One region of the Desulfonatronum thiodismutans genome, then DNA from elsewhere that is predicted to be linked to it. Evidence: predicted binding sites of a transcription regulator. Region 1 holds the regulator's gene; the other holds the start of a gene.
What was found. Region 1 encodes sigma-54, which starts transcription at its own class of promoters, with help from an activator protein. Its sites were predicted from a motif close to CTGGCACGGNNNNTGCTT; they were not measured.
Positions count from the first base shown of each region.

Region 2: the regulator sigma-54 is predicted to act here: its motif matches at 2,482-2,499, upstream of sqr (type III sulfide quinone reductase, selenoprotein subtype).

Region 1 is NZ_JPIK01000004.1:327,001-331,212, reverse strand. It holds gene GY33_RS0102140 (LptA/OstA family protein) at 1-186, shown strand, start outside; gene lptB (LPS export ABC transporter ATP-binding protein) at 183-908, shown strand; gene rpoN (RNA polymerase factor sigma-54) at 972-2,405, shown strand; gene hpf (ribosome hibernation-promoting factor, HPF/YfiA family) at 2,477-3,022, shown strand; gene GY33_RS0102120 (PTS sugar transporter subunit IIA) at 3,026-3,475, shown strand; gene rapZ (RNase adapter RapZ) at 3,542-4,212, shown strand, end outside.
Region 2 is NZ_JPIK01000018.1:94,188-98,399, reverse strand. It holds gene GY33_RS0113535 (efflux RND transporter periplasmic adaptor subunit) at 1-59, opposite strand, end outside; gene GY33_RS0113530 (hypothetical protein) at 370-978, opposite strand; gene sqr (type III sulfide quinone reductase, selenoprotein subtype) at 991-2,250, opposite strand; gene GY33_RS0113520 (molybdopterin-dependent oxidoreductase) at 3,108-4,212, shown strand, end outside.

The DNA of each region.
Region 1 (4,212 bases):
ACCTATTGGGTGGACCAGGGCGTCCTGCGCCTGGAGGGCAACGCCCGGGTGGAAGAAGGCGGGACCCGATTGGAAGGCAACGTGATTACGCTCAATGTTGAAGAAAGAGAGGTGGATGTGCAGGGACGCACAGATCGTCGAGTGGAAGGAATGTTTCTTTTGCCTCGCGAGCAGGGGGCACGGTGAAGGCCCTTCTCTCCGGCAAGAGTCTGCGCAAAAGCTTCGGCCAGAAAGAGGTGGTCCGGGATATTTCCATTCGGGTCGAGCAGGGGGAGATCGTTGGCCTTTTAGGTCCCAACGGAGCCGGGAAGACCACCACGTTCTACATGCTGGTCGGGGTGATCAAGCCCACCAGCGGGGTGGTGGATCTGGACGGAAGGCGAATCACCACTTGGCCGCTGCATGAGCGGGCCCGGTTGGGGCTGAGCTACCTGCCCCAGGAGAGTTCAGTCTTCAAAAAGCTGACCGTGATGCAGAATTTGCAGATCATTCTGGAGTACACGGACTTCACCCCGGTCATGCAGCGCAGAAAGGCCGAGGCCCTGCTGGAGGAACTGGGCATCGCCAAGCTGGCCGATCAGAAGGCCATGTTTCTTTCCGGCGGGGAGCGCCGCCGCCTGGAAATCGCCCGAGCCCTGATCCGCAATCCGAAATTCATGCTGCTGGACGAACCCTTCGCGGGCATCGACCCCCTGGCCGTGGACGACATCCAGGAGATTGTCATGTCCCTCAAGGAGCGGGGGATCGGGGTGTTGATTTCGGATCACAACGTCCGTGAAACGCTGAAGATTTGCGACAGGGCGTCCATTGTCTTCGAAGGACGGGCCATTTTTGAAGGGTCGCCGGAGGCCATCGTGGCTGACTCCATCGCTCGGAAGGTCTATCTCGGTGAGGACTTTTGCTTATGATTGCTCAACAACCTGGAATGGCTTTCCAACCGTTCAGTCCGATTATGGAGGCGAGAACGCGACATGGCTCTTGAACTGCGCCAGCAACTGAAGTTGACGCAGCAGTTGGTGATGACCCCCCAACTGCAACAAGCCATCAAGCTGCTTCAGCTTTCCAGACTGGAGTTGGTGGAAAGCATCCAGCAGGAATTGCTGGAAAATCCTGTATTGGAGATCGTGCCGGAAAGCATAGACGAGGCTACGGAGACTCCGAAGAAGGACCCCGCCGAGGATCGGTTTCAGTCCGTAAACGTCGAGGAGCCTCGGCAGCTTCACGATTCGGAGTGGCAGGACTACCTGGGGGAATTTTCCAGCATCAGTCGACAGATCCAGGGTCGGGACTGGGAAGTCCCGGAAGAGGGCATGAGTTTCGAGGCCCGGCTGGCCGGCAAGTCCACGTTGATCGGTCATCTTTCGTGGCAGTTGCGGCTTTCGGCCCTATCGGCGCGGGAACTTGCCGTCAGCGAGGTGATCCTTGGCAACCTGGATGCCGTGGGGTATCTTTGCGAATCAATCGAGGACATCGCCGCCATGGCCGGCTGCGAGACGGAGGAGGCGGAGCGGATCCTGCGGATCATGCAACGTCTGGACCCCGTGGGGATCTGCGCCAGAAACCTGAGGGAGTGCCTGCTGATCCAGATGGACGAACTGGGTCTGGACGACCCGATTCTGGTTTCCCTGGTCAAGGACCATCTGGAAGAGCTGGAAAAACGGCGCTACAAGCCGTTGGCCAAGAAGTTCAAGCTCTCCATGGAGGAAATCAAACACTACCTGGACTGCATTCAGCGCCTGGATCCCATGCCCGGCAAGAGCTTTGGCTCCGAGGACCCTCAGTTCACCAGTCCGGATGTTTACATTCTCCAGCACGGCGGCGATTTCATCGTGGTTCTGAACGAAGACGAGATACCGGGCTTGATGATCAACGAGGCCTACGCCAAGGAGCTGTCCGTTCACGACAAGGGGGCCAAGGACTACATTCAGGAAAAGGTCCGATCAGCCCATTGGTTGATGAAAAGCCTGTACCAGCGCCAGCGGACCCTGCTCAAGGTCGCCGAAAGCATCGTCCGGTTCCAGATCGATTTTTTCCGTCATGGGGTGACGCATCTGAAGCCGATGATTCTCAAGGACGTGGCCCTGGACATCAACATGCACGAGTCCACGGTCAGCCGGATCACCACGAGCAAATACATGAGCACCCCCCACGGAACATATGAATTGAAATTTTTCTTTAACAGCGCCTTGGGTATGGACGACGGCTCGGAAGCCGGATCGGAAAGCGTCAAGGCGGAGATCAAGAAACTGATTTCCGAAGAGGATCCCAAGCGTCCGCTCAGCGACGAACTGATCTCACAACTGTTAAAGAAGTCCTTGGGCGTGAACATCGCCCGACGGACCGTGGCCAAGTATCGCATGGCGTTGAACATCGAGTCGTCTTCCAAGCGCAAGGCCATTTTTTAACCATCCCACATGCTCCCAACGGAGCGAATAACCTCAAACCAACCCAGAACGTTTTACTTTGGAGGTGTCGCATGGAAATAACTTTTACTTTCAAGAATTTCGAGCCGTCCAATCACCTCAAGGGCTACGCCCGCGAGCGCTTTAATAAGATCAACCGCTACCTGCGCCCTGAAGATCAGGGTGAACTGGCCGTCAACCTTTCCGTGGAAAAGTATCGGCATATGGCCGAGGTGATCCTTACAGGTAAGGACATGCATTTCTCCGCCACCACCGAAAGCGAGGACATGTACTCCACCATCGATCTGGTCCTGGACAAGCTTGAGGCCCAGGTGCGCAAGACCAAAGAGAAGAACAAGGACCATCGTCGCGGCCAGAAGGGCCAGTCCGCGCGGGTGGACGTGATCACCTTCACCGAGGATGAGACCGGCAAGCGAGCCCAGACCATCACGGAGACCGATAATTTCGAGCCCAAACCCATGTCCGTGGACGAAGCGGCCATGCAATTGGAAGCCCTGGGTAACGAGTTCCTGGTTTTCTTTAATGCGGACATCGAGCGCGTCAACGTTATCTACCGCCGGAAAAGCGGCGACTTCGGTCTGATCGACCCGGGAATCTAATCGATGGTCCTCAGGGATTTTTTGAGCAAGGACTTGCTGCTCCCCGAATTGCAAGCCAGGAACAAGGCGGAAGTGTTGGCGGAATTGGTCGCCGTGCTGGCCCAAAAGGAGCCGAGCCTGGACGCCGAAGCGGCTTTTCGGGTGCTCAAGGACCGGGAAAGTCTTGGGAGCACGGGCATCGGCGAGGGAGTGGCCATTCCCCACGGCAAGCTGGAGGGGCTGGAACGGATCGTATTGGTGGTCGGGCGCAGTGCCGAGGGCGTGGATTTTGACGCCCTGGATCGCAAGCCATGCCATATTTTTTTTATGGTCCTGGCCCCGGAACAGGTCGCCGGGATGCACCTGCGCATCCTAGCGTCCATAACCCGCCTGCTCAAGGACGAGGCCTTTCGGCACGCCTTCCTCACGGCCCAGGACAAGGAGCTTTTCTGGGACGCCCTCAGCTCGGCGTGAAGGTATTTGAACCGTCCACACCGTAGGGGCACGGCGCGCCGTGCCCCTACTAAAAGACAAACCGCGATGAGCACGTACCAAACGCAAAAATCCTGCGAACTCTGTCTGGTTATGATCGCCGGACAATCCGGAGCAGGCAAAAGTACGGTCCTGAATGTCTTTGAGGATCTGGGGTATTATTGCGTGGACGGTCTGCCCGCCGGGCTGGCTGGACAGTTGCTGACTCTGTCCGATGAGATGAAGCTGGATCAGTACGCCGGGGTGGCCTTGGGGCTGGATGTGCGGCAATCTGACTTCGCCCTGCAATGGGAGCAGTTCGTGGAGCGGATGGACCAGGCCGGGATGCGCCCGAAGCTGGTCTTTCTGGAAGCTCGGGACGCAGTGCTGATCCGGCGCTACGCCACCACCCGCCGCCCTCATCCCTTGGAAGCCCAGGGCATGGGGTTGGACCAGGCCATTTTCCGGGAGCGGGTCATGCTGGAGGGGTTGCGCAAGCACGCCGATTTGGTGGTGGATACGTCGGACTTTTCGATCCACGATCTGCGGAGGGTTTTTCAGGAGAAATGGCCTCTGAATCAGGAAATCGGCGAAGGAATGCGCATTCATTTGATTTCCTTCGGCTTCAAGTACGGTGTTCCCCTGGAAGCGGATTTGGTCTTTGATCTGCGGTTTTTGCCCAACCCCTACTTTGATCCGGATTTGCGTCCTCTGTCTGGCTTGGACGAGTCCATTGCCCG
Region 2 (4,212 bases), on a different contig from region 1:
GCCAGCAAGCACACGCTTATCCACCGCCAAAAACGTTCTGCTCCAAAATCGCCGCGCATCAGGTGAACTCCTTTCCGTCGAGTCAACGTTATTGTCAGAGAAGTTCAGCGATTGTGGAAGTTGGTGGTCAACACAAGAATCGCCGTGAACACTTCTGATCATGCCACTTACCATCTTGTGAGCCGTAATCCAGGAGGACAGGGTTTGCAAGGACCTTTTGGAAACACGTGCAAGAATACCGTGCATTTAACCACGATTCAAAAAACGACCCATCGGGAGTATCAATGAGAATGGTTGGATACGCGCTCCATGAGCGCATACCTTCCGTTTTCCCGTCGGCGCTTCACGCGCCGACGGGAAAACGGTGGATCATTTCAGGAGAAGCAGCAGCAACATGCCCACGGGCACGATCCAGGCTACGGCGAGGGCGGGGATGAGGATTTTTTGGAAGCGGATCAGTTGGCGGGTTTGTTTGATCATTTCGGGGTCGGCCAGGTCCGAGAGCAGGCCGACGATTTCCGGAGCGGACTTTTCCAGTCGATCCAGAGTGTCCTTGGGCATGGATTCGTACATTTTTGCCATGACGTCCACGGTTTGCGTGGCGGACCGAAAATACCCCTTCTGGTCCCATTCCGTGGCTCGTTCAATATAGTCCATCATCAGGCCGCGCAGGGTGTCGTAGGACTCCTTGCCCAGCTCGGCCACGGCTTCCAGCTGGCGCATGGCGTAGTTGATGTTGTGAATGTTTTTCAGAAACAGGATCAGCATCTGGCGCAGCTCCCGTCCGTCCACCTGGACGTTTTCCAGCTCCAGTTCCTCCTGCAGGGAGAACATGGCGGCATTGCCCACGATATTCAGGTCCCTGGCCAAATCCTGGGCCATTTCGTTGCGGCTTATCATTTGCTTGGCCATGGAGGAGATGTCGTCCAGTTTGCGCTCCAGGGAGGTCAACGTTTCCATGTGTTGTTCCACGGTCATGATTCACCTCCTCTAGGCCGTGACCGAGGTCGGCATTTCCTTGCCGGCCATGGTCATGAATGGGGAAACCGGAAGATCCTTGCCCTTGAGCAGGAGATGCCAGTAGGCCCACCGGAACATCATCTTTCCGTAGTGGTTCATCTTGGTTTCCTTGAGCAGGGTGAAGGGACCGGCCCCGGGCAGGGGGAACTTTCCGGGCAATGGCTCCTGGGTATAATTGAAGTCGATGAGCAGGGCCTTGCCGAATCCGGACTCGATAAAGCAATTGGAATGCCCGTCAAACTTCGGCAAGGGCTCCAGACCGTCAAGGTAGCGCAGGATGTTTTCGATCAGGATTTCGCTTTCAAAGTGAGCCACGGACCCAGCCTTGGACGTGGGCACGTTGGTGGCGTCGCCGATGACGAAGATGTCCTGAAAGTTCTTGCTCTGCAGGGTGTGGTTGTCCGTGGGTACCCAGCCCAGAGGGTCGCCCATGTCCGAATCGATGATGAACTGGGCGCCCTTCATGGTCGGGATGGATACCAGCAGGTCGAAGTCGATCTCCCGTTTGTCGTGGGAGACGATGCGCTTTTTTTCGTTGTCCACATGGCTCAGGGCGAAATCCGGCTCGATCTTGATGTTTTTTTCCTCGCAGACGTATTTCAGGGTCTGGGAGGCCAGGGGTTTGGTGAACGGGCCGCTGAGGGGAGTGGCAAAGACGATCTCCACCTTGTCCCGGATGCCCCGCTCATGAAAGAACCAATCCGAGAGCATCACGAATTCCGGCGGCGCCACCGGGCACTTCACCGGCATTTCAGCCACGTTGAGCACAAGCCGGCCGCCCTTGAAGGAGCGCATGGCCTGTTGCAGCTTGAGGGCGCCGTCCAGGGTGTAAAAGTCGAAGATGGACTTCTGCCAGTTCGGGCCGAGCAGGCCCTCGTTCTCCGTGGGATCGCAGCGCGAGCCGCTGGCGATTATCAGCAGGTCGTAGTCAATGGTTCCCGTCTTCATCACGACCTTCTTGGCATCAGGGTCCACCTTTTCGATCTTGGAGACGATGAATTTGGCCTCGGAGGGCAGGAATACGTCCCGAGGCTTGAGTACGTCCTCCTTGGACCGATACATGCTGAAAGGAAGAAACAGCAGACCGGGTTGATAGAGATGGACGCGGTCCTCATCGACAATGGTCACGCTGATCTTGTTCTGGTCGATTTCCGTGCGCAAGTTTTCGCACAACCGATTGGCCATCATTGTGCCGGCGGTTCCGGCTCCGAGAATGACGATTTTCCTCATGAACGCACCTCTCCTTAGTGGTTGTAGGTGATATGAAAAGCTGACCGCGGCGGATACAAGACCGGGTACGGACAGCGGATCGCTTCTTCGCGGAGTGGAGAGCTTCCGGAGGGATGAGGTTTAGCGGGGATGCATGAGGATGTCGTGGAGCAGTACTCAAAAAGCCAGACGGCATTCTATGGATCTCAATTGTAATTGAATCAGTCGGCTTTTCTTCCCATTATTGCTTTCAAGCAAACTCCGTGCCCGACCTCACTACGGAGGCAAACCTCCGCATTCGTTCAGCCAAGGGCAATTTGGCCACACGGTCGTCTTGCGTTGTATGGAGGCATGACGCTCATAAGCGAGGCCTCTCGGCGCAAAAAAGGTCCTGGGATTTCAGCCTAAACAGCCTGCCCCTGGATATTTCGCCTTACCTCCTCGCCGACCTCCCGACGGCGACCCTCGTAAAAAACGTGGGTTACAGCCAGTCCAAGACTCATTCTCGCCATCTAGTCCAAAAATTAGCCACAATATTCGTTTAAAATTATTAATTTTTTAGAATATCACCCTTCATGTGTCCAAAAACGAGACACAAACTCATATGTTTCAGTCGAGATTACCGCTGAGTCCTTGGCACCCTACTGCCTCAAATGCGCTTAAGTTTAAAAAAAACAAAATATTAAGCTGATCTAACAACCGGACTTTTCTCATGGCATGAGAATTGCCATATTTTAGAGTGGTATTATTTCCCGTGAAAGCTGCATGGATCAGAACATTGCAATGTGATCGCCGGGCCGTGATCAGACGCGACTCCAGAAAACCCACGTTCCGGCAATTAGAGGATGACCACCATCCGCGAACCTCAAGGAGGAGCCATGAAACAATTGGAGATTGACGGAATGGACGGCAAAGGCGGAACCACGGTCAGCAGGCGATCGTTCGTCAAAGGCGCGGCCGCGACCTGCGCCGGGCTGGCCGCGGGCGGGCCCGCGCTGCGCGCCCTGACCCCGGACACGGCCCATGCCAGAGGCGCTCTGGCTGAGGGCAAATGGGTCAGCAGTTGCTGCGTTGGCTGTACGTCCTGGTGTTCCAAGCAGGTCTACGTGATTAACGGGAGGGCCGTGAAGATTCGCGGCAACCCGCATTCCAAGACCAACGGCATCAACTCCTGTCCGCGGGCCCACCTGGCCCTGCAGCAGGTCTATGATCCGGACCGGGTCAAGACGCCCATGAAGCGGACCAATCCGAAAAAGGGCCGACATGAGGATCCCGGCTTCGTGCCCATTTCCTGGGACGAGGCCCTGGACATGCTGGCGGACAAAATCATGGAATTGCGGGCCAACGATGAAACCCACAAGTTCATGCTCATGCGCGGTCGGTACACGGAATTAAGAGATCTCTTCTACGATCGCCTCCCGAAAATCATCGGCTCTCCCAACAACATCTCCCACAGTTCCATCTGCGCGGAAGCCGAGAAGATGCGCTACTTCCAGGAAGGGCAGTGGGCCTACATGCAGTACGACATACCCAACACCCGCTACGTGCTGATCTGGGGCGCGGATCCGCTGGTGGCCAACCGCGGGGTTTCCTCCTACCTGAACAGTTGGGGCCGGGCCCTGGACAACGCCCGGATCGCCTCGGTGGAGCCACGGCTCTCGGGCACGGGCAGCAAATGCGACGAGTGGCTTCCGGTCAAGCCGGGTTACGACGGGGCACTGGCCTCGGCCATGGCCCATGTCATTCTCGTGGAAGGCATGTGGTACAAGCCTTTTGTCGGCGATTTTTTCGACGGTGAAAACAAATTCATACCCGGTCAGGAGATCAACGAGTTCACCTTTCTGGAAGAACACACCCACGGCCTGGCTAAGTGGTGGAACCTGTATCTCAAAAACGCCACTCCGGAATGGGCCGAACCGCTCTGCGGCATTCCGGCGGACCAGATTCGGCGGGTAGCCTTGGGATTCGCCGCGGCGGCCCCCA